Regions from separate parts of the Erwinia pyrifoliae DSM 12163 genome, predicted to be linked through region 4. Evidence: predicted binding sites of a transcription regulator. Region 4 holds the regulator's gene; each other region holds the start of a gene.
What was found. Region 4 encodes PurR, which represses purine synthesis genes. Its sites were predicted from a motif close to CANGCAAACGTTTGCNTG; they were not measured.
Positions count from the first base shown of each region.

Region 1 (5,591 bases), 960 kb from region 4:
GTTAACGACTTTCAGCGTGACAGCGCGCCGCCAGGCATCACGCTGGTTATCAGCCCGTATGCCACCTCGTTACCGCTCTATTCACCGCCGCTGATCCATGCCGAACTGCCGTTGGGAGAGCACCAGCAGCAAAGTATCCGCACGCTGCTGGAGTCGTAATCTGGGGTTCGGCGCTGGGGGCAGCGCCGGGTCAAGCCGCTGCAAACAAATGACGCCTGCTCTCTGAAAGCCGCGAAACGGGCGATCGCCGGAGACAAACACCCCGAAGAACAAAACGCAGTCAGAAGGCGCGGTAACCAGAGCAAAAAAAACGGGACACTAACGTGTCCCGTTATTATGACTTCATAACTTCATTCCCGGTGACGGGGGTAAAGCTGGCTTATGCGTAAACCGGGAAGCGGGCGCAGATATCCAGCACCTGTTTCTTCACGCGCTCACTCACGCCTTCGTCGTTGATATTGTCGAGAATATCGCTGATCCAGCCAGCCAGCTCGCGCACTTCGGCTTCTTTAAAGCCGCGACGAGTGATCGACGGCGAACCGATACGGATACCGGAAGTCACAAACGGACTTTTCGGGTCGTTAGGCACGCTGTTTTTGTTAACGGTAATGTTGGCGCGGCCCAGGGCAGCATCCGCTTCTTTACCGGTCAGGTTTTTGTCCACCAGATCCAGCAGGAACAGGTGGTTATGCGTGCCGCCGGAAACCACGTTGTAGCCGCGCTCCAGGAACACGTCGACCATCGCTTTTGCATTCTTCGCGACCTGCTGCTGATAAGTCTTGAACGCCGGCTCCATCGCTTCTTTAAAGGCTACCGCCTTGCCGGCAATAACGTGCATCAGCGGGCCGCCCTGGCTGCCAGGGAAGACGGCAGAATTGAGCTTCTTATAGAAGTCTTCGTCACCGCCTTTCGCCAGAATCAAGCCACCACGCGGGCCTGCCAGCGTTTTATGGGTGGTCGTGGTAACGATGTGGGCGTACGGTACCGGGTTCGGATAAACGTCAGCCGCAATCAGGCCCGCAACATGTGCCATATCAACAAACAGGTAAGCCCCGATGCTGTCGGCGATTTCACGCATTTTAGCCCAGTCGCACACGCCGGAATAGGCGGAGAAACCACCAACGATCATTTTTGGCTGGTGCGTTTTAGCCAGTTCAGCCAGTTCGTTGTAGTCAATTTTGCCGTTTTCGTCGATGCCGTAAGAGATGACGTTATACAGTTTACCGGACAGGTTGACCGGAGAACCGTGAGTCAGGTGACCACCATGAGCCAGGCTCATACCCAGAATGGTATCACCCGGCTGCAGCAGCGCCGTGTAAACGGCGAAGTTGGCCTGAGAACCGGAGTGCGGCTGCACGTTCGCGTAGTCTGCGCCGAACAGCTCTTTGGCGCGGTCGATGGCCAGTTGCTCAACGATATCAACATGTTCGCAGCCACCGTAATAACGCTTGCCCGGATAGCCTTCAGCATATTTGTTGGTCAGCTGAGATCCCTGAGCCTGCATGACACGAGGGCTGGTGTAGTTTTCTGAAGCGATCAGCTCAATGTGCTCTTCCTGACGCACTTTCTCCTGCTCCATCGCCTGCCACAACTCGGCATCGTAATCGGCAATGTTCATATCACGCTTTAACATCTGCATCTCCTGACTCAACTGACTTTTATAAAGGTATGACCCCATGCGGGGGGGTGCCAGGCAACAGTGTAAACTGTTTTCCCACCCGTTGAATAGCGTCAAGGCCGCCTTTTTACGCAAACGATTGGCTTCACGGCCGGTAAGGCCTGGTTCCGGTTCAGGGCAAGCCTTTGCTGGCGGAGTTTTCTTCATCAGGCAGTTGCATGAATTTCATTTGCCCCGGAACAGATTTGCCCCGGAACAGGATATAAAACGCCCCGACGGATCGCAGTGCAGGTATAACACGCTTCAGGCAACAACAGACAGATATCGCAACGCCGCGCCTCAGAAACCGGGGCATTCGGGGGAAGGCACAAAGGTGGGCGCATAACAAACGGCGGGAACAGCGTCAGCATTCAGAGCCTGAGAAGCCAGGCCCTGCGGTCAACATCAGCGATAATTAAATCGCTTCTTCGTCTTCTTCACCGGTACGAATGCGCACCACCCGCGCCACATCGTAGACGAAAATTTTGCCATCGCCGATCTTTCCGGTCTGCGCCGTGCGCATGATGGTATCCACACAGGTATCGACGATGTCATTAGCAATGACGATCTCAATTTTCACCTTGGGCAGAAAATCGACCATATACTCTGCGCCACGGTAAAGTTCGGTATGCCCTTTCTGGCGACCAAATCCTTTGACTTCAGTCACCGTCATCCCGGTGATGCCGACTTCCGCCAGCGCTTCACGCACATCGTCCAGTTTGAACGGCTTGATAATTGCATCAATTTTTTTCATGGCAGATCCTTTTTCTTCCTCCGCCGGGCGCGGCAGGGTAATCAGTTAACATCGCCGGACAGATCGCGCCGGGCGTGCTGTCTCTGGTTTCAACCCGCTAAACTATCATAACTGGCGCGCTTAGCGGCACAGGAATTATCCTTTAAAATCGGCCGCATCCAGCTCATGACGCGACAACAGTTTATAAAATTCGGTGCGATTGCGTCCCGCCAGACGTGCGGCATTGGTCACATTGCCTTTGGTCATTTGCAGCAGTTTACGCAAATAATTGAATTCAAACTGGTTGCGCGCTTCGACAAAGGTCGGAAGTACCGTATTTTCTCCCACCAGCGCCTGTTCGACCAGCGCTTCGCTAATGACCGGTGCTGAGGTCAGCGCCACACACTGCTCGATGACATTGACCAGCTGACGCACGTTGCCCGGCCAGCTGGCGGCCATCAAGCGCCGCATCGCCTCGGCCGAGAAGCTGCGCACAAACGGTTTGTGTCGCTCCGCTGACTGCTTCAGCAGATGGTACGCCAGCAGCGGGATATCTTCTGCACGTTCATGCAGCGCCGGGAGCTTCAGGCTCACCACGTTCAGGCGGTAGAACAGGTCTTCACGGAACTCTTTTTTCTCCATGGCTTTGGGCAAGTCGCGATGGGTGGCGGAGATAATTCGCACATTGATATCCAGGTCGCGATTGCTGCCCAGCGGGCGCACTTTCCGCTCCTGTAATACGCGCAGCAGTTTTACCTGCAACGCCTGCGGCATATCACCAATTTCGTCAAGAAATAGCGTGCCACCTTCGGCGGCCTGGAATAATCCCTCACGGCTGCTCACCGCGCCGGTAAAGGCTCCTTTGGCATGACCGAACAGTTCCGACTCCAGCAATTGTTCCGGCAGTGCGCCGCAGTTAATGGCGATAAAGGCTTTACCCGCCCGCTGGCTGACGCCGTGAATTGCCTGAGCCAGCACCTCTTTCCCCGTGCCGCTCTGCCCGTGGATCAGCACGCTAACATCTGACCGGGCCACCATTCGTGCTTGCTCAAGCAGACGTAGCATCTGCGGGCTGCGGGTGACAATCTTTTCACGCCAGGCTTCATCACCGACCGGTGCACGATAAGCCAGCGCCTCGTCTATCGCTTTGTACAGCGCATCGCGGTCTACCGGCTTGGTAAGGAAACTGAATACGCCCTGGCGGGTAGCGGCGACGGCATCGGGAATGGAACCGTGAGCGGTCAGAATAATCACCGGCATGCCCGGCTTTAGCTTCTGAATTTCGACAAACAGCGCCATGCCGTCCATTTCATCCATGCGCAGGTCGCTGATCGCCAGGTCGACATTTTCGCGGTTCAGCACGCGCAGCGCCTCCGGGCCACTGCTGGCGGTATCGACGGTGAATCCTTCGCTGCGCAGTCGCATCCCCAACAGCTTCAACAAACTGGGGTCATCATCGACCAGCAGCAGTCGCGCTGATGTTTTGTTCATGGGTTTGCCTCATCCGTTGCGCGCTTGCCCGCTGTGCCATCGTCTTGCCCACTGTTCTCGGCCGCCTCCGGCGTGCGGCGTGAAGAGAGCTGGCGTTCAATATCGGTCAGCCTGTCCAGTTTGCGCCGCGTGCTGGCCAGGTCTTTGCGTAGTTCCGTTTGCTGCTGGCGCAGAGCGTCCAGTTCGGCGTCACTTTTCTGCTGCAAAAAGGCATATCGCGTGCGCTCGGCAGATAATTGCAACAGCGCGCCCTGCCCTTCACGCCACAGCATCAGCAGCGGGCGCACTGCCGCCGGGTAATCAGCGCCGTAATTATCCAGCCGCTGCAGATAATGACGCCGTTCAACAGAAGTGACATTGCCATTACTGAGCAGTACTGCCTGTCTGAACGCATTTTGCCAGTTATCCGCCGGCCAGCCTTTCGCTTCAGCGCGGGCATCAGCAGGCGACAGACGAACAGCACAGTCAATGGCTCGCTGCCAGTAAAGCGGGTTTTCCAGCGCGGGGCCGTCGGCCCAGGACCAGATGCGCTCACAGTTTACCAGCCGGAAATCGGCAAGGCTGTTTTCAGGTTCACTCAGGCTACTGTCCGCCCCTTTTACCGCTTTCTGCGGCAGATTCTGACAGCAGGCCGTCAGGATCAACGCCAGCAATGCGCTGGTGAGGGATCGGCCACAACGTCTGCGCTGCAATACGACAATAAAACGGGCTAGCTGCATGATTCTCCTTTTCCGGCGATGGCATGTAATTCAATGCGGAAGCAAACATCAGCGTCAACGCTTTCGATCAGTTGCAAATCCCCCTGCAGCTGGCGCACGCAGTCTTTGGCAATACTGAGTCCCAGACCACTGCCTTTTATCGCGCCTTTACGTTGCAGATCCCCCTGAAAAAAGGGTTCAAATATCATCGCCCTTTCCGCGAGGGGGATCGCAGTACCGGTATTTGCCACCTCAATCAGCACCACGCAGCCCTGCTGCCGACTGCGTATCGATATTTGTCCTGATTCTGCACCGTAGTGTAGCGCATTGGAGTAGAGATTATCGATTGCCCGTAGCAACAAAGTCGGTTCAGCGCGGCAGCTGCTCACCTGTAAATCGATACGGGTGTGAACCCGCTTAGCGCGTGCCGTAAGACTGTGGGAGGAAACCAGCGTAGCGATCAGCGGCTGAAGCGGGACATCCTCCAGCTCCGGCGGGGCATCCGCCAGTTTACGGTTGTAATCCAGCAGCTGTTCGATCAGACGTTGCAGATGACGGCTGCTGTCATCAAGAATGCTGACCACTTCGCGCTGGTCGGCGGTCAACGGGCCTGCCACCTGGTCGGCCAGCAGTTCGGTACCTTCGCGCAGACTCGCCAGCGGGGTTTTAAACTCATGAGAGATATGACGCAAAAATTCGTGGCGCTGAGATTCCAGCCAGGCAAGACGCTCGCTAAGCCAGAGAATACGCTGTCCCAGCGAGCGGATCTCGCGCGGCCCTTTAAACGCCAGGTTCTGATCCAGCGGCTTGCCCTCACCCAGTCGGTTGATCATGCGCTCTACCGCTTTGACCGGGCCGATAATCATGCGGGTAAACAGCAGCACCAGCCCCAGGCTGAGCAGAAACAGGATCAGCGCCTGCCAACCGAAATACTGGCCGCGCTCGGCGATTTCCCGCTGCAATTGCAGACCGCGCGCAAACGCCACTTCACGCGTTGAACGAACCAGCTGAC
Region 1 covers NC_017390.1:1,171,484-1,177,074, reverse strand. The annotation lists gene csiE (stationary phase inducible protein CsiE) at 1-159, shown strand, start outside; gene glyA (serine hydroxymethyltransferase) at 380-1,633, opposite strand; gene glnB (nitrogen regulatory protein P-II) at 2,073-2,411, opposite strand; gene glrR (two-component system response regulator GlrR) at 2,547-3,881, opposite strand; gene qseG (two-component system QseEF-associated lipoprotein QseG) at 3,878-4,600, opposite strand; gene EPYR_RS05225 (sensor histidine kinase) at 4,591-5,591, opposite strand, start outside.
Region 1: glyA (serine hydroxymethyltransferase) is a predicted target of PurR. The motif match lies at 1,747-1,764, and genes of this name have one in related genera.

Region 2 (5,591 bases), 890 kb from region 4:
GAGCAGGCCGCGCGAGCCGAAAGCCTGGCGTTAGCCGGACAGCTCGATCAGGCGATCCGCAGTCTCAGTAGCGCCAGCGCGGCGGTGCCGCTGGGCAGCCTGAAGCAGGCGCGTTACGATGCGCGAATAGACCAGCTGCGCCAGCTGCAGCAGCGTTTTCGTCAGTACCAGAAATCATAAGGAACGAAGCGATGTGCGAAGTACTGATCTACCATAATCCGCGCTGCTCCAGGAGCCGCGAAACGCTGGCGCTGTTGAAAGCCCGTGGCATGGAGCCGCAGATTATCCTTTATCTGGAAACTCCGCCGGATCTGGCAACGCTCACAGCGCTGTTGCAGCAGCTGGGGTTGCACAGTGCGCGCCAGCTGATGCGGCAAAAAGAGGATGAGTATATCGCCCTGGGGCTGGATGACGCGCAGCTCGACGAGCAGCAGTTGCTGAGTGCACTGGCGGCACAGCCCAGCCTGATCGAACGCCCCATCGTGGTGGCTAACGGACACGCGCGTATCGGCAGGCCGCCACAGCAGGTGCTGGAGATCCTTTAGAGCGCCAGCGCCTCTTTGACAAAGGGGATGGTCAGCTTGCGCTGGGCGCTGATTGAAGCGCGATCCAGCTGATCCAGCGTCACGAACAGCGTGCGCATTTCACGGTCGAGGCGTTTTAACAGGAAGCGGCCAACGTCTTCTGGCAGCTCGAAACCGCGCAGCCGGGCGCGCAGCTGTAGCGCCTGCAGCTTGTCTTCATCGCACAGCGGTTGCAGCTTGTAGATTTGCCCCCAGTCGAGGCGCGAAGCCAGGTCGGCCAGCTTCAGATTGAGCTGGCGCGGTGGACGATCCCCGGTAATCAGCAGCCGCGTTTTCCCGGTTTCCAGAATGCGGTTATACAGGTCGAAGATCGCCATTTCCCAGGGACCGTCGCCGGCAATACATTCAATATTGTCGATGCAGACCAGAGCCAGCTGCTCCATCCCGTCGAGCACTTCAGGCACAAACCAGGTGCGTTTATCCAGCGGGACGTAACCGACCGCTTCGCCTTTCGCCGACAGTTCAGCGCAGGCGGCGTGCAGCAGATGACTGCGTCCTCCTCCCTCGCGCGACCAGAAGTAGAAATAGCTACCATGTTGCTGGTGCAATGCGCTTTGCAGCGCGGCCAATAGCGACGGATTCTCCCCTGGCCAGAAGCTGGCAAAGGTTTCGTCATCGGGCAGGTAAAGTGGCAGTGAGAGCTGTGCCGGCGTGTTCAGAATCACCTCAGGGTTTGAGCAGGCAGAAAACGCGAAAATTCTAACACAACTCAGACGGGATCATGAAATGCTAAGCGGGATCCCGGCGAGTGGGATCGGCAAGATTAAGAAAATGTGGTATGACAGGGGCAACAGACGCTGCCCCTTCAGGTTCAGCGCGCGTCGTGACGTTCATCCGGCACGTCGATCACTTCCTCTTCTTTGCGCAGCAGGCCGAATGCCTTGAAGATGAGGCTAAGTGCCACGCCGACAATTGTCGCCAGCGCCATCCCTTTCAGCTCGGCGGCACCGATATGCACTTTCGCCCCGCTGACGCCGATAATCAGCACAACTGAGGTCAGGATCAAATTCTGCGCCTTGTTGTAATCCACTTTCGATTCAATCAATACGCGAATTCCGGAAGCAGCAATCACCCCGTACAGCAGCAGCGATACCCCTCCCATTACCGGCACCGGCACCGCCTGGATCGCCGCAGCCAGTTTGCCAATGCAGGAGAGCAGAATAGCCAGAATCGCCGCGCCGCCGATCACCCAGGTACTGTAAACGCGGGTAATCGCCATAACGCCAATGTTTTCCCCGTAGGTGGTGTTCGGTGTGGAACCAAAGAAGCCGGAGAACACGGTGGAAATCCCGTTGGCAAACATTGAACGGTGCAGTCCCGGATCTTTCAACAGATCCTTTTTGACAATATTCGCCGTGACCACCAGATGGCCCACATGTTCGGCAATCACCACCAGCGCGGCGGGCAAAATGGTGAAGATGGCATACCATTCGAAGCGCGGCGTATAGAAGGTTGGCAAAGCAAACCAGGGCGCTTCCCGTACCGGCGTCCAGTCAACAATCCCCATTCCCCAGGAAAGCGCATACCCAGCCAGCACGCCGACCAGAATGGGGATAATGGCGAGGAAACCCCGGAACAACACCGAGCCAAATACCGTCACGCCCAGCGTGACCATTGAGATAATCAGGGTTTTGCCATCGGGTGCGCTACCGGCTGCAGGCAGCAGGCCCGCCATATTCGCCGCCACGCCCGCCAGCTCCAGGCCAATGACCGCCACAATGGCGCCCATTGCCGCCGGAGGGAACATCACGTCCAGCCAGCCGGTACCGGCTTTTTTGACCATCAGCGCCACCAGACAAAACAGCACGCCGCAGATAATAAACCCGCCTAACGCCACTTCGTAACCCAACGGTAACAGCAGCAAAACGGGTGAGATAAAGGCAAAGCTCGATCCCAGATACGCCGGGATTTTACCTTTGCAGATAAACAAATAAACCAGCGTGCCGATGCCGTTAAACAGCAGCACGGTGGCCGGATTGATATGGAACAGGATCGGTACCAGCACGGTGGCACCGAACATGGCAAACAGGTGCTGGAAGCTGAGCGGAATGGTTTGCAGCAGCGGTGGCCGCTCGTGTACGCCAATTGCGCGACGTGTCATACAGTCATTACCCCTTAAGTGTTAACCATAAAAAAGCCGACTCTGCGGCCGGCTTATCAAATCGGAGGCGATGCTACGGCCCCTCGCCAGAGCGAACAGCCTCAGGAAGCCCTGCCGTAAACCTGGCCTGCAGCATGATTTACTTGGTACCGAAGATTTTATCACCGGCGTCGCCAAGGCCAGGAATGATATAGCCCTTTTCATTCAGCCCCTGATCGATTGAAGCGGTGTAAAGCTCCACGTCCGGGTGCGCTTTTTCCAGCGCGGCAATGCCTTCCGGCGCCGCGACCAGCACCAGCACTTTGATACTGCTGCAGCCGGCTTTTTTCAGCAGGTCAATGGTGGCGATCATTGACCCCCCGGTAGCCAGCATCGGGTCGACCACCAGCGCCATACGCTCTTCGATATTTGATACCAGTTTCTGGAAATAGGGCACCGGCTCCAGGGTTTCTTCGTCACGGTAGACGCCGACCACGCTGATGCGCGCGCTCGGTACATGCTCCAGCACGCCTTCCATCATGCCTAAACCGGCACGCAGGATAGGCACCACGGTAATTTTCTTGCCTTTAATCTGGTCAATGGTGACAGGACCATTCCAGCCTTCGATGGTCACCTTCTCGGTTTCCAGATCGGCGGTGGCTTCATAAGTCAGCAGGCTTCCCACTTCTGACGCAAGTTCACGGAAACGTTTGGTGCTCACGTCATGTTCACGCATCAGACCCAGTTTATGTTTGACCAGCGGGTGTTTCACTTCCACGATCTTCATTGTTTTACTCCCGGAGTGTTAAGCTGCAAAAAAAATCGCGAAAGTATAGCGCTATTTCCCCTGCCGCCCTATGACTTAGTGCAACTGATCCTCTCTTCTGCCCGGCATTGATAAGGATCGCCTGGAAACGGGCTATCCGCAACTTGTGGACAGATGGTACTCGCAAACGTTTGCCTGCGCTGATAGAATTGCCGCGCTCTTTTTTAACACCACACCAACCGCAAACCGCGTGGGGATTTCGCAGTGACCGACAAAACCTCTCTCAGCTATAAAGACGCCGGCGTAGATATCGATGCGGGTAATGCTTTAGTCGACCGTATCAAAGGCGTAGTGAAAAAGACTCGTCGCCCGGAAGTGATGGGTGGCCTGGGCGGTTTCGGTGCCCTTTGCGCCCTGCCGCAAAAATATCGTGAACCGATTCTGGTTTCCGGTACTGATGGCGTCGGCACCAAGCTGCGTCTGGCGATGGATCTGAAACGCCACGATGCCATTGGTATCGATCTGGTTGCCATGTGCGTAAACGATCTGGTGGTATCAGGCGCTGAACCGCTGTTTTTCCTCGATTATTATGCGACCGGCAAGCTCGACGTTGACACGGCTGCCAGCGTGATCGCCGGCATCGCTGAAGGCTGCTCGCAGTCCGGCTGTGCGCTGGTCGGCGGCGAAACGGCTGAAATGCCGGGCATGTACCACGGCGAAGATTACGATGTGGCCGGCTTTTGCGTTGGCGTGGTGGAGAAATCAGAGATTATCGACGGCAGCAAAGTGGCTGAAGGCGATGTCCTGATCGCCCTCGGCTCCAGTGGCCCACACTCTAACGGCTACTCGCTGGTACGCAAAATTCTGGCATTCAGCAACACTGACCCGCAAACCACCCAGCTGGAAGGTAAGCCGCTGGCGGACCATCTGCTGGCACCTACGCGCATCTATGTGAAGAACATCCTCAGCCTGATTGAGCAAGTGGACGTGCACGCCATTGCCCACCTGACCGGCGGCGGTTTCTGGGAGAATATCCCGCGCGTGCTGCCAGACAACACCCAGGCGGTACTGGAAGAGTCAAGCTGGGAGTGGCCAGCCGTCTTTAGCTGGATGCAGCAGGCCGGTAACGTCAGTCGCTTTGAGATGTACCGCACCTTTAACTGCGGCGTGGGTATGGTGATTGCCCTTAGCCCGGCGGAAGCGGACAAAGCGCTACAGCTGATGAACGATGCCGGTGAAAAGGCGTGGAAAATTGGCGTAATCAAAGCCTCCGACGCGGAAGAGCGCGTGGTGATTAACGCATGAAACGCATCGTCGTGCTGGTTTCCGGCAATGGAAGCAACTTACAGGCAATACTGGACGCCTGCCAGCAGGGGCGGATCGGCGGCAGGATAGCTGCCGTTTTCAGCAATAAAGCCGGGGCTTTTGCGCTGGAGCGTGCGCGCGCGGCCAACATTGCGGCTCACGCGCTGGCGGCGGCGCAATTCGCCGACCGCTGCGCTTTCGATCGTCAGCTAATGCTGGAAATAGACGCTTATTCGCCCGATCTGGTCGTACTGGCAGGCTATATGCGCATTCTCAGTGCGGAATTCGTTCAACGCTACGCCGGGCGCATGCTGAATATTCACCCTTCCCTGCTACCGAAATACCCGGGGCTGCATACCCATCGCCAGGCGATTGAAAATGGCGATGAAGAGCACGGCACCTCGGTGCATTTTGTCACTGAACAGCTGGACGGTGGCCCGGTGATCCTCCAGGCGAAAGTTCCGGTGTTCAGCGATGACACAGAAGACGATATCGCTGCGCGCGTGCAGCATCAGGAGCATGCCATCTACCCGCTGGTGGTGAGCTGGTTCGTGGACGGACGCCTGGCCATGCGCGATGGCGCAGCCTGGCTGGATGGCCAGCGGCTGCCCACCAACGGGCACGCTGTCGGCTAAGCGCGGCAACCGAAACCGGGGCCGAACCTGCATGCAGGGTTGCCATCGGTTTCTTAGCGCATCAGCCATACCTTCCGGTAATATAATCCTCCGTACGGCGCTGGCGTGGTGCGGTAAACAGCGTATCGGTCAGACCAAATTCCACTACCCGGCCCTGGTGCATAAACGCGGTATAGTCAGATACGCGCGCCGCCTGCTGCATATTGTGCGTGACCAGGATC
Region 2 covers NC_017390.1:1,247,964-1,253,554, reverse strand. The annotation lists gene bepA (beta-barrel assembly-enhancing protease) at 1-180, shown strand, start outside; gene arsC (arsenate reductase (glutaredoxin)) at 192-545, shown strand; gene hda (DnaA inactivator Hda) at 542-1,249, opposite strand; gene uraA (uracil permease) at 1,396-2,685, opposite strand; gene upp (uracil phosphoribosyltransferase) at 2,825-3,451, opposite strand; gene purM (phosphoribosylformylglycinamidine cyclo-ligase) at 3,695-4,735, shown strand; gene purN (phosphoribosylglycinamide formyltransferase) at 4,732-5,370, shown strand; gene pstB (phosphate ABC transporter ATP-binding protein PstB) at 5,432-5,591, opposite strand, start outside.
Region 2: purM (phosphoribosylformylglycinamidine cyclo-ligase) is a predicted target of PurR. The motif match lies at 3,611-3,628, and genes of this name have one in related genera.

Region 3 (5,591 bases), 690 kb from region 4:
GTGGCAGCAGCAGCTGCCGCCGGACAGCCCGAACTACTTCCTGCTAAATATCACCGCACGGCAGGTGCCGCAGGTGACGTCATTCCTGCAACAGCATCAGGTGCAGCCGGAAACCTTCTATCCGGTGGTGCGTGCGCGCCTGACCGCTATTAATCAGCAGCCGGCAGATCCGGCACAGGATGAATCACTCAACCGTGAATTGAATCTGACCTGGCTTAAAGCGTTGCCGCAGCACAATCCGCTGACCGCAGGCAGCTGGCCGCCGCAAAAAGGGGAAGTCTCGATCGAGCAGGGGCTGGCCGAGCGGCTGGGGGTAAAACTGGGTGATAGTCTGACTTTTACCGGAGATACCCAGCAGTTCAGCGCTAAAATTAGCAGTCTGCGTAGGGTGGACTGGGAGAGCCTCAGGCCAAACTTCTTCATTATTTTCCCGCCTGGCGCGCTCGATAACCAGCCGCAGACCTGGCTGACCAGCTTCCGCGTCAATGACGATAACGCGCTGCTGGCGCAGCTTAACCGCCAGTTTCCGACCTTAAGCCTGCTGGATATCGGCACGATTTTGCGTCAGATAGGCCAGGTGCTGGCGCAGGTGAGTCAGGCGCTGGAGATCATGGTGGTACTGGTGACTGTCTGCGGCGTGCTGCTGTTGCTGGCACAAATCCAGGTCGGGATGCGCCAGCGGCGGCAGGAGCTGGTGGTGTACCGTACGCTGGGTGCCAGCAAGAAGTTGCTGCGTGCCACGCTGTGGTGCGAGTTTGCACTGCTTGGCGTGGTATCGGGCGCGGCGGCGACCATCGGGGCTGAAGTGGCGCTGTGGGGATTACAGCGCAAGGTGTTTGACTTCCCTTGGCAGCCGGACTTTATGCTGTGGCTGGCGCTGCCGTTAACCGGTGCGCTGCTGCTATCGCTGTGCGGCGGCTGGCTGGGCTTGCGTCTGCTGAAGGGCAGGGCGCTGTTCCGGGGATATGAGGCGGGCTGACGGCGGGGCGATGTGAAGCGGCGGGCCTGAACTTATCACTTTCAGCCCGCCGTATTGCTGGCTTAAGCAAGTTTATCCACGGCCCAGGCAATACCGCTGGCATATTCCGCAGGCAGCATTGGCACCAGCGCATTGAGCGCGGTGCCAAGTGCCAGCGGGCTGGCGTCTGCCAGATTCAGGTGGCCGACCTTACGCCCGGCGCGCACCTCTTTGTCGTACCAATGCAAATGCACCAGCGGCTCCCTGAGCCACGCGGTATTGATGTCGGTGCCGATCAGGTTGACCATCACTGCCGGGGTATTGACCACCGGGGTGGGCAGCGGCAGATCGAGAATGGCGCGCAGATGCAGTTCAAACTGGCTGATGGACGCGCCGTTCTGCGTCCAGTGACCACTGTTATGCACCCTCGGAGCCAGCTCATTGATCAGCAGACCTTCCGGCACCACGAAGCACTCCATCGCCATCACGCCAACGTAGTTCAGCTCATGCATAATCGCCGACAGCATGCGTTCCGCCTGCTGCTGGTGCTGCGCATCGACGTCTGGCAGCATCACGCTGGTACGCAGTATGCCGTCCTGATGCAGGTTATGGGTCAGCGGGTAGAACACCGTGCTGCCGTCGTGGCCGCGCGCGCCCACCAGCGACATTTCACCCGAGAAGTTGATGCCCCGTTCGACGATACATTCGCCGTAGCATTCGCCGGGCAGCGTAGCGGTTTCGCTGGCGCGCAGACGCCACTGGCCACGCCCGTCGTAGCCGCCGGTACGGCGTTTAACGATTGCCAGTTCGCCGAGGGTAGTGAACACCTGCGCCCACTGGTCGGCAGCGGATAAGAGCTGCCAGGGTGCCGTTGCCAGGCCAAGCCGGTCAAGCAGCTGTTTCTGCGTCAGGCGATCCGCCAGCAGCGGGAAAATATCGCGATTAACAAAGGCGCGATGATCGGCAAGCTCGCGCGTCAACGCGGTTTCCGGCCAGCGCTCGATTTCGGCGGTGATGACGCTTTGCGCCATCGGCAGCGTCTGCGGCTCGGCGTCAAGGCCGACCGGATAAACGGCGATCCCCAGCGGCTCCCCGGCCTGGCGCAGCATGCGCCCGAGCTGACCGTTACCTAAAATGCAGACCGGTTTCATGCTTCCTCCCGGGGGTCCGGATGGTTCAGCACCTCGTCAGTCTGCGCCTGTCGCCAGTCCGCCAGGCGCAGCGCCAGGCCGCTGTCGTGCAGCGCGAGGATCTGCGCCGCCAGCAGGGCGGCGTTGGCTGCCCCGGCTTTACCAATCGCCAGCGTGCCTACCGGAATGCCGCGCGGCATTTGGACGATGGAATACAGGCTGTCTACCCCGCTTAGCGCGGCGCTCTGTACCGGCACGCCGAGTACCGGCACCCGCGTTTTCGCTGCCAGCATACCCGGCAGATGCGCCGCGCCGCCTGCCCCGGCAATAATCACCTGATACCCGTTATCCGTGGCACTTTCGGCAAAGCTGAACAGCTTGTCTGGCGTGCGGTGGGCGGACACCACTTCACAGTGAAACGGAATGTCCAGACTGGTGAGGACTTCCGCAGCAAATTGCATGGTGGCCCAGTCACTTTTTGAACCCATAACAATAGCAATGCGGGCCGGTGCGGCGTTGGATGACATGCGGGTCTGACTCCTGTGATTGTAAAACGTCACCGTGGCAGCGCAGAGACTGGCTACCGGGTGGGAAGGGCAGAGAGAATATCATGACTGTGCGGCAAGGAAAACGGTTGCGTAGCGCGAAACCGCGCCAGTTACGCTTCAGAACGGGAAGGAAATCAGCCTGATCTCGTCACTGCTGACCCGGATCATGGAGCCTTGCTGGTGCCAGGCTCCCAATACCAGACGCTGCGCCGGCTGGCCGTTGATTTCAAGCGGGTGTACCGCCGGACGATGCGTATGGCCGTGGATTAACAGCGGGGTATTGTGGCGACACATTGTTTTGATCACCGCCTGCTGATTAACGTCCATAATCGCCATATCCTTACTGCTGTTAGCCTGTTTGCTACCGTCACGCATTTTTAACGCGATACGCTGGCGTATCAACAGCGGCAGGGCGAGGAACAGCTTTTGCAGCCAGCGCTGCTGCACCTTCTGACGAAACCGTTGGTAACCGCTATCGTCAGTGCACAGCGTGTCGCCGTGCATGACAAGCAGGCGCTTGCCGTACAGTTCCAGCACCTGTTCTTCCGGCAGCAGCGTCATTGCGGCCGAGCGGGCAAAGCGCTTGCCCAACAGAAAGTCGCGATTACCGTGAATAAAGTAGCAGGGGATGCTGAGCTGACGCAGCGCGTGGGCGATCTGCGCGTGCAGCGGATTGGGATCGTCGTCACCAATCCAGGCTTCAAACAGGTCACCAAGAATATACAGCGCATCAGCGTGCTGTGCTTGATGGTGCAAAAATTGCAGAAAACCGGCAGTGATTGCCGGTTCTTCACGACACAGATGGAGATCTGCGATAAACAGCGTGTGCGGCATTATTCGCTGACGGTCACTTTCTGAATGATCACGTCATCTTTCGGCACATCCTGGTGCATGCCGCTGCGGCCGGTAGAGACGGCTTTGATTTTCTCAACCACGTCCATTCCTTCAACCACTTCAGCGAACACGCAGTAGCCCCAGCCCTGCAGGCTTTCGTCACGGAAGTTCAGGAAGTCGTTGTCTGCCACGTTGATAAAGAACTGGGCAGTGGCAGAGTGTGGAGCCTGAGTGCGCGCCATTGCCAGGGTGCCTTTGGTATTTTTCAGGCCGTTGCTGGCTTCGTTACGGATCTCGTCTTTGGTGTCTTTCTGCTTCATGCCTGGCTCAAAACCACCGCCCTGGATCATAAAACCGTTGATCACACGGTGAAAGATGGTGTTGTCGTAAAAGCCTTCGCGGCAGTACTCAAGGAAGTTTTTTACGGTAGCCGGGGCTTTATCATCAAAAGTTTTGATGACGATATCGCCATGATTAGTCTGGAAAGTAACCATTTTCTCATCCTGTCAGGGTTTGAAGTATTTAACAGTGGGCGCAGGAAGTGCAGACAAATAATCTGCCCCTGGCGGCAGACGGCTTTTATACCACAAATTGTGACGGCTCGTCAGCAACGCTGCAAAGCGGGGCTGGGGGATAACTTTGCTTTGCGTAGCGCTGCACGGAAAAATACGTCAGAATATTATACACACTAAATTATCGTTAACCCCGCACACGCTTAAAACGGAATGTCTCAATGCTAAAGATTTACAACACCCTGAGTCGTCAAAAAGAGGAATTTAAACCCATACATGCCGGTAACATCGGCATGTACGTGTGTGGCATTACCGTTTACGACCTGTGTCATATCGGCCACGGCAGAACCTTTGCCGCTTTTGATGTTGTGGCGCGTTATCTGCGTTACAGTGGTTATCAGCTGAAATATGTGCGTAACATCACCGATATAGATGACAAAATCATCAAACGCGCGAACGAAAACGGCGAATCTATCGAGCGGTTGACCAATCGCATGATCGACGAAATGCATAAAGACTTCGCCGCGCTGAACATTCTGCCGCCGGATCTGGAGCCACGCGCCACGCGCCATATTGCAGAGATTATCGAACTGGTCGAGAAGCTGATTACCCGTGAGCATGCTTATGTTGCCAGCAATGGCGATGTGATGTTCTCCGTTGACAGCGATCCGCAATACGGTTCGTTGTCGCGTCAGGATCTGGATCAGCTTCAGGCCGGCGCTCGCGTTGAGGTGGCTGCCGATGTGAAGCGTAACCCGATGGACTTTGTGCTGTGGAAGATGTCCAAAGCAGATGAACCTGGCTGGGCTTCCCCGTGGGGCAACGGCCGTCCGGGCTGGCATATTGAGTGTTCGGCAATGAACTGCAAACAGCTGAGTGAGCACTTCGATATTCACGGCGGCGGTTCTGACCTGATGTTCCCACACCACGAGAATGAGATCGCCCAGTCCACCTGTGCTCATGATGGCCCGTATGTGAACTACTGGATGCACTCCGGCATGGTGATGATTGACCGTGAAAAAATGTCGAAATCGCTGAACAACTTCTTTACCGTGCGCGATGTGCTGCAGCACTACGATGCGGAGACGGTGCGCTACTTCCTGATGTCCGGCCACTATCGCAGCCAGCTAAACTACGGCGAAGATAACCTCAACCAGGCGCGTTCGGCGCTGGAGCGCCTGTATATTGCGCTGCGTAACACCGATACCCGCGCCACTCCGGCCGGCGGCGAAGAGTTTGAGGCGCGCTTTCGCGAGGCGATGGATGACGACTTCAATACCCCGGAAGCCTATTCGGCGCTGTTTGATTTAGCGCGAGAAGTCAACCGCATGAAGGGGGAAGATCCGGCGGCAGCGGATGGCCTGGCGGCGCGCCTGCGCGTGTTGGGCGGCGTGCTTGGCCTGCTGGAGCAGGATCCGCAGCAGTTCCTGCAAAGCGGTGTCAATATCAATGATGAAGAAGTGGCGCAGATCGAAGCGCTAATCCAGATGCGTATCGATGCGCGTAAAGAGAAAAACTGGGCGCAGGCCGACGTGGCGCGTGACCGTCTGAACGAGATGGGCATTGTGCTGGAGGACGGTGCCGGTGGTACCCGCTGGCGCCGCAAATA
Region 3 covers NC_017390.1:2,824,738-2,830,328, reverse strand. The annotation lists gene ybbP (putative ABC transporter permease subunit YbbP) at 1-979, shown strand, start outside; gene purK (5-(carboxyamino)imidazole ribonucleotide synthase) at 1,042-2,109, opposite strand; gene purE (5-(carboxyamino)imidazole ribonucleotide mutase) at 2,106-2,615, opposite strand; gene lpxH (UDP-2,3-diacylglucosamine diphosphatase) at 2,754-3,470, opposite strand; gene ppiB (peptidylprolyl isomerase B) at 3,470-3,964, opposite strand; gene cysS (cysteine--tRNA ligase) at 4,204-5,591, shown strand, end outside.
Region 3: purE (5-(carboxyamino)imidazole ribonucleotide mutase) is a predicted target of PurR. The motif match lies at 2,712-2,729, and genes of this name have one in related genera.

Region 4 (5,591 bases):
GCATCGCCACAGGCTCCTGTTAATGCCGATCGGCACAAAGCTGACCGAAATATCGCGCGCGAAGATGAACGACGCAAAAAACGCCCGGTAAAAGCTTCCACAACCAAAAAAATCAAACAACCTCCGGTAAAAAAAACTAAACAACCCGCACGACCGGCGCAGCTAAGCACGGCGAAAAAACAAAAGTTAAAAAATAAAACCACTGTCGTTAAGCGCCCAACAAAAAAAAGCAACACGGTTAAAAGCCAGTCTGCCTACAAACCCGGCATCAAAAAGACAATAAAAAAACGTTACGGCAGGCAGCGTGCAGATCGTAAGACGGCTCTGTCGGCCCCTATAAAGCTCAGTAATGCGCATCGCATTCGTTATCAAAAAGCGCGTGAAAGCGCAGTGAATAAACTGATGGGCCAGCTGGGTAAACCCTATCTGTGGGGTGGCAGCTCGCCTAAAACCGGGTTTGACTGCAGTGGCCTGGTTTGGTACGCCTATAAAGATTTAGTAAAATTCAAAATTCCTCGCACCGCAAATGAGATGTATCACCTGCGCGATGCCGCTCCGATCAGGCGTGACAGGCTTGAGAAGGGCGATTTGGTGTTCTTCCGTCTCAACAGTAAAAGTCGCGCCGATCATGTAGGCGTCTATCTCGGCGGCGGTAAATTCATTCAGTCACCACGAACAGGTAAAGATATTCAGGTCAGCACACTGGGTGATGATTTCTGGCAAGAACATTACATAGGCGCTCGTCGCGTGGTGACACCGAAGACGGTTCGTTAACCGCTGGCAGACAATTTTCCCGCCGGGCCGCGAGACGAAACGCATTGCTGCCTCGTAATCAACGATTCCGTCTGGACTCATCGTTATCAATTTCGGTAAGTGATTTAACTTCGCCATTACCCACATTGGGTTAACAGTCTGCAATTATTCCTATCGTTAACAGTAAACATCTCGTTTTCTTTGCGCAGCCTTGTTAGAATTCATCCTCTGCGTTGCGCAACGGTGCCAAAATTTGGCTAAGCCAGCACTGCGCGTCCTGTTACGGACAAACCTTACCCCTTCCCGATTCTTTGAGACAGCCCCCAATCATTCTGTCCAGTCGGGAAAAGCCTGCATCCAGGCAAACGATTAACAAACCAGTTATCAGCAGGTTACTGATAACACCAGGAGTAGGATTTTCATGGCAACAATTAAGGACGTGGCAAAGCGCGCGGGTGTTTCTACCACCACCGTGTCGCACGTCATAAACAAAACACGCTTTGTCGCCGAAGAGACGCGTGAAGCGGTATGGGTGGCTATTAAAGCATTGCATTACTCACCAAGCGCCGTAGCTCGTAGCCTGAAGGTAAACCACACCAAAACCATTGGCCTGCTGGCAACCTCAAGCGAAGCACCCTATTTTGCAGAAATCATCGAAGCGGTGGAGCACCGCTGCTTTGCTCAAGGCTATACCCTGATTCTGGGCAATGCGCATAACAATATCCAAAAGCAGCAGGCTTATCTGTCGATGATGGCGCAAAAACGCGTGGATGGCCTGCTGGTCATGTGCTCTGAATACCCGGACGCGCTGATTGCGATGTTAGAAGATAACCGCAATATTCCGATGGTGGTAATGGATTGGGGCAAGTCACGCGGTGACTTTACCGACACGGTACTGGATAACGCATTTGATGGCGGCTATCTGGCGGGGCGTTATCTGATTGAACGCGGGCACCGTGACATTGCTGCCATCCCGGGTCAGTTGGAACGCAACACCGGGGGCGGGCGCCATGCGGGCTTTCTGAAAGCACTGGCCGAGGCCGGGATCACACTGCGTGATGAGTGGCTGGTACAGGGTGATTTTGAACCTGAATCCGGTTATCTTGCTATGCAACAGATCCTGGCGCAGAAACAGCGTCCGACCGCCGTATTTTGCGGAGGCGATATCATGGCGATGGGCGCAATCTGTGCAGCAGATGAAATGGGACTGCGCGTGCCGCAAGACATCTCGGTGATCGGTTATGATAACGTGCGCAACGCCCGATACTTCACTCCGGCGTTGACGACCGTACATCAACCGAAAGAGCGTCTCGGTGAGACCGCCTTTGATATGTTAATCGATCGCATTACCAGCAAACGTGAAGAGTCCCAGACCATTGAGGTTTATCCTTCTCTTATCGAACGACGTTCGGTGGCGGACGGACCTTACCGCGACTACCGCCGTTAATTGCGCATCGGCCCCGGATGCTGTTGCTCGCTCAGCCACTCGGCCTTCAGGGTTTCCGTGCTACCAAGATATTCCAGCAGCCAGCTCAGCGCCGGTGAGGCGCTTTGTTCCGACCAGCTCAGACAGCACGGACTGTCTGGAAAAGGTGAGCTAAGCGCCAGCTCACGCAGTTCGTTTCTCTGCAACAACGGTTGGGCGAAATGGCCCGGCACCATGCCAACGCATAACCCCGCGCCCAGACAATCAAAGGCGCTTTCCCAGTCAGGCACAACCAGCCGCCGCTGATTATCCAGCGTCCATGTTGTGCGTTTGGGTAGCGCGCGTGAGGTATCTTCCAGCACCAGCGAAGGCCACTCGCGTATCCACTCTTCAGTCAGCGGCCCGGGGCGGCTGACTAACGGGTGTAGCGCATTAACCACACAGCGCCAGTTCAGGCTTCCCATATCACGAAAAGCGAAACGCCCGCCAACCGGAACCGCCTGTGTAGCACCTATCGCCACATCCACCCGCCCGTCTGCCAGCGCGTCCCAAACGCCGTTAAACACTTCTGGCATGATATGCAGCTCCATGTCAGGAAAGTGGCGGTAAAAATCCACCACCAGCTGCCGCGTACGCGACGGGCGTACGATGCGATCGACAGCGATATTGAGCTGCCCGCGCCAGCCGTTTGCCACCTGCTGACAGCGGCGGCGCGTGGCTATCATTTTTTTGATGACAAACCTGCCTTCCTCGCTAAATACCCGTCCGGCGTCGGTTAACACCACATCACGATGCCGCCTTTCAAACAGACTTACGGCCAGCCATTCCTCAAGCTGGCGCACCGTATAGCTTACCGCAGAGGGCACACGATGTAGCTCAGCGGCAGCGGCGGTAAAACTTCCGGTCCGGGCCACGGCATCAATAACTTCCAGTGAATGTTCAGACCACATATTTGCCTTCAAAAAAATTCATGTCGATTGACTAATATTAGCGTTTCACAGACTGTCCTGCACGCGATTACACTGCTCAGGCTAAAAATGGACTGATAAGAGTTGATCAACATGTATTCTAAAGGTTTTATGATTTACCTTGCGCTGCTAAGCATGCTGGGTTTCCTTGCCACCGATATGTACCTGCCCGCATTTGGTGTGATGCAGCAAGATCTGCATACTCCAGCCGGGGCTATCAGCGCCAGCCTGAGTATTTTTCTGGCCGGTTTTGCCTGTGCGCAACTGGTATGGGGGCCTCTTTCAGACCGCATCGGGCGTAAGCCAGTACTGTTGATGGGTCTGAGTCTGTTTGCTATCGGCTGTGCCGCCATGCTTTGGGTTAATTCAGCGGCTTCGCTGCTGGCATGGCGATTTGTGCAGGCTGTCGGCGTCTGTGCTGCGGCCGTAAGCTGGCAGGCTCTGGTCGTTGACCGCTACAGCGCTGCCCGGGCCAACCGTGTGTTTGCCACCATCATGCCGCTGGTCGCGCTCTCCCCGGCGCTGGCCCCGCTGTTGGGTGCCTGGCTGTTAGCGCATTTTTCATGGCAGTCCATCTTCGTTACGCTGTTACTGATTACTCTGCTGCTGCTGGTGCCTACCTTGCGCCTGCCATCACCACCACGGGGGGATAAAAGCGCGCCTGAAATCGCCGCTCCCGGTTTTGTAACCCTGCTTAAATCCCCCCTGTACAGCGGTAATGTCGCAATCTATGCGGCCTGTTCTGCCAGCTTCTTCGCCTGGCTTACCGGTTCACCGTTTATTTTGGGTAGTTTAGGGCTTTCACCTGCCGATATTGGCCTGAGCTATGTGCCGCAAACGGTCGCTTTCCTTATTGGTGGCTTTAGCTGTCGCGCGCTTTTAAGTCGATTCGCCGCGCGCAAGATCCTCCCCTGGCTGCTGATGTTCTACAGTCTGAGCATTGTTACGCTCTGGCTGATTGCGCAACATCCCCAGCCTGCTCTGTGGGCTCTTATGCTGCCGTTCTGCGGCATGGCAATGGCGAATGGCGCAATCTACCCTATTGTTGTGTCCAGCGCCCTGCTGCCCTTCCCTCATGCCACCGGTAAAGCGGCCGCCTTGCAGAATATGTTGCAGCTTGGCCTGTGCTTTCTCGCCAGCATGGTCGTATCTTCATTGATTGATGCAGCTCTGGATGCCACCGTGCTGGTGATGCTGGCCACCATTTTAATCGCAGCCGTGGGCTATTTTGTGCAGCGCACGGCGGAGCGTGAACTCGTGTTGCGAACGGAAAAAATCACGCCTGAAATCAACCCAACAAATAGTTAGCAAGATAACAATAATTCATTGAATAATTGAAAATGCAGGCATATACATCTTAAATGTCATAAAAAATAATAACTTATTATTTTTTATGACCGGGGTAATTGCCGTGCAGGCTTCCTGCAATTATCCTGAAGGCCGCAGCGCCGGGCTTATGACGGGCGGCCGCAGTCCCAGCTTCTGATGTTCAATCAATCCTCTTTCACATGGGTTAACAGGCCGTGATATTTGCCGTGTGTGCACCCTCACAAATCTGCGAAAATTGACTATTCTTTTTCTCAGGTATCAATCGCACAAGATGATGGAGAAGCTATGAGTTCATCATGTATTGAAGATGAAAGCCTGGGGGATAATCAGTGGTACCGAATCGTCCAGGAAATATTGAGTAAGGCCGATATTCAAGTTAACGGATCCCGCCCCTCTGACATTCAGGTGAGTAACCCTGACTTCTTTAAGCGAGTGCTGCAGGAAGGTTCATTAGGGCTGGGTGAAAGCTATATGGATGGCTGGTGGGAGTGCGAACGCCTGGATATTTTTTTTCAGCGCGCGCTCAATGCCCACCTTGACCGACAGCTTCCCCATCATTTTAAAGATACATTGCGTATCGCCGCTTCACGTTTAACTAATTTACAGTCTCGCAAACGTGCCTGGATAGTGGGTAAAGAACATTATGATCTGGGTAACGATCTCTTCACCAAAATACTGGACCCGTACATGCAGTATTCCTGTGGTTACTGGAAACGAGCTGAAACGCTTGATCAGGCTCAAGAGGCGAAGCTGGAGCTGATTTGTGCAAAACTACAACTTAAGCCCGATATGACGCTTTTAGACATTGGCTGTGGCTGGGGAGGTCTGGCTGAATACGCTGCACGTCATTACGGCGTTAGCGTCGTGGGTGTCACTATTTCTGTCGAGCAGCAGAAATTGGCTCAGCAGCGCTGCGAAGGCCTGAGCGTAGATATCCTGCTGCAGGATTATCGCGACCTCAGTCAGCAATTTGACCGCATCGTTTCCGTGGGTATGTTTGAACACGTCGGCCCGAAAAATTATGCTACCTATTTTGACGTGGTCGATCGTAATCTGAAACCCGATGGCGTCTTCCTGCTGCACACTATTGGAGCCAGTAATACTAACGATCACGT
Region 4 covers NC_017390.1:2,132,995-2,138,585, forward strand. The annotation lists gene EPYR_RS09515 (C40 family peptidase) at 1-774, shown strand, start outside; gene purR (HTH-type transcriptional repressor PurR) at 1,175-2,200, shown strand; gene punR (DNA-binding transcriptional activator PunR) at 2,197-3,129, opposite strand; gene punC (purine nucleoside transporter PunC) at 3,241-4,455, shown strand; gene cfa (cyclopropane fatty acyl phospholipid synthase) at 4,762-5,591, shown strand, end outside.